2 regions of the Paenibacillus sp. FSL L8-0435 genome follow, and region 1 is predicted to be linked to the other one. Evidence: a T-box and tRNA genes for the amino acid it is inferred to sense, from the RefSeq annotation. Region 1 holds a T-box; the other holds one or more tRNA genes.

The links. The T-box of region 1 lies ahead of leuS (leucine--tRNA ligase). A T-box ahead of a tRNA ligase gene usually reads a tRNA of that ligase, here a tRNA-Leu.
Region 2: it encodes a tRNA-Leu, which carries the amino acid that the T-box ahead of leuS (leucine--tRNA ligase) is inferred to sense. The anticodon was not compared.

What each region holds. Positions count from the first base shown of each region.
Region 1 covers NZ_CP150185.1:5,002,031-5,005,524, forward strand. Annotated here, with positions in the region: gene comER (late competence protein ComER) at 1-12, shown strand, start outside; gene leuS (leucine--tRNA ligase) at 1-2,437, opposite strand, end outside; T-box leader at 2,516-2,785, opposite strand; gene NST33_RS22290 (aminoglycoside phosphotransferase family protein) at 2,897-3,494, opposite strand, start outside.
Region 2 covers NZ_CP150185.1:2,217,950-2,221,443, forward strand. Annotated here, with positions in the region: gene pelA (pectate lyase) at 131-1,093, shown strand; tRNA gene NST33_RS10195 (tRNA-Leu) at 1,272-1,356, shown strand; gene NST33_RS10200 (carbohydrate-binding protein) at 1,502-3,187, opposite strand.

The DNA of each region.
Region 1 (3,494 bases):
CAACAATATTAACGAGTTTGCCTGGAACGGCAATGACCTTGCGAATGGTCTTGCCTTCCAGCGCCTGCTTAACAGGTGCCAGCTCCATCGTAAAGTCCTGCATACCTTGTGCATCCAGATCCTTCGCGATTGTAGCACGAGTTACAATTTTACCATTTACCTGAACAACGATTTCTACTTCCGCATCCACTGTCATGGACTCATCATATTCAGGCCAAGCCACGTAAGAGATTCCACCTTCATGACCCAAACGGCTCCACAGTTCCTCTGCCATATGCGGTGCCAGTGGTGACAACAGCTGTACAAATTTCTCCATCGCTTCACGAGGCAGTGTGTCCGCTTTGTATGCATCGTTGATGAAAATCATCAGCTGGCTGATGGATGTGTTGAAGCGCAGATGTTCCAGATCTTCCGTAACTTTTTTGATCGTTTTGTGAGCAGTTCGTTTGAACTCATCCGTTCCACCGTCCACCGTAATCTTGTCATTGATGGCTCCTGTGTCTTCGTTAATGAAGAGACGCCATACACGTGACAGGAAGCGGTGCATGCCTTCAACCCCGTTTGCATTCCACGGTTTTGTCGCTTCCAATGGTCCCATGAACATCTCGTACAGACGCAATGTATCTGCACCGAATTCATTCACGATTTCATCCGGGTTAATGACATTACCACGGGATTTACTCATTTTCTCATTATTGGTACCCAGGATCATACCTTGGTTGACCAGTTTTTGGAAAGGCTCTTTAGTCTCCACAACACCCAGATCATACAGCACTTTGTGCCAGAAACGAGCGTACAGCAAGTGAAGTACGGCGTGCTCTGCTCCGCCAATGTACAGATCAACTGGCAGCCACTGCTGCTGCTTCTCCTTGGAGATCAGTTCCTTGTCATTGTGCGGATCGATAAAGCGCAGGTAGTACCAGCAGCTACCCGCCCATTGTGGCATGGTGTTAGTTTCACGACGTGCCTTCATTCCCGTTTCCGGATCTACCGTATTCACCCACTCCGTAACATTCGCCAGTGGTGATTCTCCTGTACCCGAAGGTTTGATCTGGTCGATATCAGGCAGCAGCAGTGGAAGTTGATCCTCAGGTACTGTCTTCATTGTTCCGTCTTCCAGATGCAGAATTGGGATTGGCTCACCCCAGTAACGCTGACGACTGAACAGCCAATCGCGCAGACGATAGGTCACTTTCCCTTGTCCTTTACCGTTCTCTTCCAACCAAGCAATCATCTTGGCAACCGCTTCTTCATTGTTCAGTCCGTTCAGGAAATCGGAATTCACATGCGCGCCATCACCCGAATACGCCTCTTGTGTAACGTCTCCACCTTGAATAACCTCGATGATATCCAGACCGAACTGCTTCGCAAATTCCCAGTCACGCGCATCATGACCCGGAACAGCCATAACCGCACCTGTACCGTAACCTGCAAGAACGTAATCAGCAATCCAGATCGGCAGTTTTGCACCATTAACAGGGTTGATTGCATAAGCGCCAGTGAATACACCTGTTTTGTCTTTGGCCAAATCTGTACGTTCCAGATCACTTTTACGAGAAGCCTGCTCCTGATAAGCCTGAATAGCTTCACGTTGGTCATCGGTTGTAATTGCTTCTACCAATTCATGTTCCGGAGCAAGTACTGCAAAGCTCGCACCGAACAATGTGTCCGCACGGGTAGTGAACACCTTGATGACTTCCTCGCGACCCTCAATGGCAAATACAACTTCTGCACCTGTCGATTTACCGATCCAGTTACGCTGCATATCCTTGATGCTTTCAGACCAGTCCAGCTCTTCCAGGTCTTCCAACAGACGCTCTGCATACTCGGTAATTCTCAGGACCCACTGACGCATCGGTTTACGTACAACCGGATGTCCACCACGTTCACTCTTGCCATCAATAACCTCTTCATTAGCCAGTACCGTTCCAAGTGCTTCACACCAGTTAACTGCTACTTCATCCACATAAGCGAGGCCTTTATTATACAGTTGGATAAAGATCCATTGTGTCCATTTATAGTATCCAGGGTCCGTTGTGCTGATCTCACGATCCCAGTCATAGGAGAAACCAAGCGATTTGATCTGGCGACGGAAATTGTCAATATTACGGAATGTAATATCTCGTGGATGTTCACCTGTATCCAGTGCATGCTGCTCAGCAGGCAGACCGAAAGCATCCCAACCCATTGGGTGCAATACATTGTAACCGCGCATACGTTTGTAGCGGGAAACGATATCCGTTGCCGTATATCCTTCCGGGTGACCTACGTGCAGACCTGAACCGGATGGATAAGGGAACATATCCAGCGCATAAAATTTCGGTTTAGCAGGGTCCTCACCCGTTTTAAACGTTTTATTTGCATCCCAGTATTGCTGCCAACTTTTTTCCATGACTTGTGGCTGATAGCCGTGTTTCGGCTGGTTATTTTCACTCATCTATTGTTCCTCCTTCAGGTTATTCGCGTTAGCTTTAATTGCAACAAAAAAACCTCAGCATCCCGTAGCGTTTGCAGCGCTAGGGACGAGAGGTTGAATTCCCGTGATACCACCCTAGTTAGCGGACGAACGTGCTTCGTCATCCACTCCCTTTGGACCTGTAACGGCGGTTAACCGATGCGGATTTCCATTCCTGAACCCAAGTTTTATACAAGCAGGTTAAACAGAATGGTGTAATCACCGCATTTCTCCAAGGCGAGTTCGCAAATCACTGTCAACCGGCTTGCACCAACCGCCGGCTCTCTGTTATGTACAGGAATTACTACTGATCCTTATCATCGAAATATGTATACAATATCGGGACCATTATACAAAAAAGCAAGCCCAAAGTCAATATTACACGTTATAATCGCCATCTTGAAGTTTATGGTTCGTACCGTTCATAACACTCGTTGCTGTTCAGGATATCCGAAAACGCTCAATGCCTTCCTCCAGATTATGAATGGTCCAATTCACATGTTCCTGATTATCATATTGACGATAAGCGCACTCCGTGCGCAGCACCAGATCAAAGTACAAGTCATAGAGACTTCTTCTTTTCAATTCACTTTCAGTGGTAATCGCATGCCCATATCCCTTCACGAATCCGGGAGTATAGTTAAAATGACTAAAGTAATGCTCCATCAGAGGATCTGCCCACAGAGAACGTTCAAAATCAATAATCGCTGTGATGCGACTTTTGTCTACCAGAACATTGCCATCCCACAGATCCCAACTGACAAGTACAGGTTCTTTGACATCGTCCAGCACATCCGATTTTTCTTCAATCAAACGTCTCAATTCAGGGTAATCGATCGAAAATGTGATTCCAGCTTCTTCCCCGTCGGTAAGAATATCATCCATCAGATTCATAAATGCTTCTTTCCATGTGGAATATCGCTGTTTTTCCTCCGAGAAATATCCAAACTTCTCGCCTCTGATCTCATTAATCCGACGATTGTACCAACCGAGCTGGTGTTCAATGGCCTCCTGCTCTTCCGCAGAATATTGATCCTTG
Region 2 (3,494 bases), 2.8 Mb from region 1:
ATCTGATTATCCAATCCACATATTGGATTAAAATTGATTTTATTATGTGATAAATACAAATAAAGGAGGTTTGGGGACGCGTATCATAGGTAAGTAAAAGTGGAAGATTTATAAAAACGAACATAGGAGAGTGTTACATTTGAAAGCGAAGAAAATAATTACTTTTGTCCTGGCATGCACGATGGTGTTCTCGGCAGTTGGAATGGCAGTTCTCCCTGTAGGGACGGTATCTGCTGCGGATGCATCGGGTACTACAGCGAGTATTTCTGATATTTTGAAGAACCAGCTGCCGGATGGAGGTTGGAGAAAAGATTATAAACAGACAAGTGGAGAGTGGGCGAAGTCCACGATCGACAACAAGGCTACATACTCAGAAATTAGAAGATTGGCGAAGGAATTTAAAAAGACGAATGATCCGCGTTACTCCACAGCTGCAATCAAAGGAATTAACTTTTTGATCAACATGCAGTATTCAAACGGCGGATGGCCACAAGTTTACCAAAGCTCCGGATATCACAAGCACATCACTTACAATGATGATGCCATGATTAATGTAATGATCATGTTGGATGAAGTAGCGACACGTAAAGGTGATTTCTCGTTTATCGACAGCACACTTGCTAACCGCAGTAAAAACTCAGTTGCCAAAGGTGTAGATGCAATTCTGAATACACAGGTTGTTTCAGGCGGTAAGCTGACAGCATGGGGACAACAACATGATTCCAGTTCTCTTAAACCGGCAAGCGCAAGAATCTATGAAGTACCATCACTGACGGCTGGAGAGAGTGTAACGATTGTTAAATTCCTGAAAACCAGACCTGCTACCGCTAAAATTACGGCATCCATTAAGGGAGCTGAAGCATGGTTTAACAAAGTGAAGATTACGGGTTACAAGTATGAAAGAGCAAACGGAGACAGCAAAATTATCGCTGATTCCAAAGCTGCACCGATCTGGGCTCGTTTCTACGAAGTGGGAACGGATAAACCGATCTTTATTGGTCGTGACGGGGTCGTTAAATACAAACTAAGTGATATTGATAAAGAAAGAAGAGGCGGTTATGCTTGGTACGGTAACTGGCCTTCCAAGCTGTAATTTGTATTATGTTTCCGTTATAATGAACCAAACTATTAGCAGTTAAAGGTAAAGCCCGAATCGAAATGGACGTCTGTTTCGATTCGGGCTTTATTGTAATTATTTTCATTGTTGACATGATAGATTCCACATGATATATTACTTCTTGTCGCCGATATTGATCACGGAGATACAATATGCGGTCGTGGCGGAATTGGCAGACGCGCACGGTTCAGGTCCGTGTGGGCTAACCCCCCGTGGAGGTTCGAGTCCTCTCGACCGCATCTAATAAAAATACTCCTTAAGTTAACGCTTAAGGAGTATTTTTTTGCATTTTTTGATATAACACTAACTTTAGACTCGAGTATCCAAGAGGTTAGTGCTTAGCTGCACGTTCAGCAAATGTCTTCCATCAGCCATACGGAACGTTTATTGTGCTGCGGTAACATTAACGCTATCAATATTCGGTCCTTCCGATCCAGTGGTAACCACTTTCAATGTATTGGTCCCCGTGTTCATGGGGACCTGTATTGTTTTTTCAACCCAAGTGGACCAGCTTCCCGTAGCTGGAAAGGGCTCGTTGCTGATGACTTTGGTTCCGTTCACAAAAATGTCGAGGTTCCGAGTGCCGCTTTCCAGCGCATAACGAAACTTTACGTTTTTGGTACTTGTTGTAGTGTTATTAATGCCGTTCCATTGAATGGTCGAACCAGTCATCGCATTGAAGTTAACATACCCGGAGCCAGTGTAACCGGGGTAGATTGTTTCAATGGCAGCTTCCGTAAGTGAGGTTCCGGTCTCTGCTTCATACGTAGTGCCACTGCCTGTATTCCCGCCGCTATTACCGCCAGTAACGTTGGCAACAAACGTTGTTACGCTCTGAGGTGGGAGCTGTGCCGTGAAGGCTCCATTGGATACAGTAAGCGGGGTTCCGCTTGCCAAGTTTCGACCGCTGTCTGTAATCCATGAGGACACAGTGGAGGCATTACCATTCTGCAGAACGAATTTTTGGCTTGTGGCTGAAGTTCCACGGTTAATTGCCACAACGACGACTTTGTTATCACCTTTATAGGCTGAGACAAATGTGTTCGTATCCGGATTTTTCGTTGCATCGACTCGCAGGTAGCCTGGACGAACGAATTTAGAGAAATGAGCCATATTATACCCGCGTTTGCTTATGGTACCGTCCTCTTTCATCGGACCATACTGTCTGCGGATGTACCACCACACATAGGCCTGGAAATCACCTTCTACCATGGCATTGTGCATGTGATAGGAAACGTCTAATGCTTCAGGCCAGCGGTCTGCTGAGTTGTTATCACTGTTTGGAACATACACCTCAGTCATCCACAGTTCTTTACCGGCTCCTTTTTGCTTAAAGAGAGGGTAGGCAAAATTCGAAATCTGTGTTCCATACGTATGCGCTCCCAGAATGTCCATGTTGGCAAGCGCCTGCGGATCATTCAGGATTGGGTCGGATATGTTCTTTAAGTACTGGAAGGATTCAGGCGCCATGACTTTGGTACCTTGAATGGACCCGGCATTTTCTTTCATGAATCGAAGGATCTCTTGTGGAGTCCACCAGGTCCAGTCATGAGCATAATCCGGTTCATTTTGCACAGAAATGGAATATAAATCTACGCCGTTATTTTTCATGTAGGTTACAAAGTCGTTCAGATGTTGCGCATAGGCGGCATATTTGTCGTATTTCAGGCGTTTGGCATTTGTGTCTCCATTGTGGTTGAACGTTTCAACCATGCTGCTTGGAGGATTCCATGGGGATGCGAATACGATAGCACCCTTTTCGATAGCCCGTTTGGCTGTGGCAACTTCACGGTACCAGTTATTAGAATCTGGATCGACGTAAATCCTGAGAATTGAGAAGCCTAACTGATTCTGATCATTACCAAAAGCAGTTTCACGTTGAGCGGGAGTCAGATCACCAATCCAGGCAGGAAGGTTAATGCCTCCAAAGCCCTTGATTAGCTGTTTTTCCGAGGACAAATTAATGTTGGCATCGCTGGCTGCTGACACATTTGTCGGGGTTAACATCAAAGGCAGAGCTGTTAAACAGGCCAAAAGAACATTAATCGTCTTTTTTAGTTTGAATTTCACTACTTTCATCCTCCTCGATAATAGTAAATGGTTACATAGAGAAACCGCGACCAGGGATAACAAACAAGAATAGCGGATTGTCTGGCATTTATTTTATGTAAACCCTTTCAAAACCTCCTTCCATAAATCATAGGAAAGAAATGCAGCACATAACCTCTTTCATTTGTTGATTCTACTAAATAATTCCTAAACTGAAAACCTGACAAATTACAGTATTTTTTCTAATTAATCTCTATTCTCTAACTGTTCAATGACAGTTTTTGTCTGAATGCAAAGGAGAAAACGGGAATGATGGGGATCTTCGCTT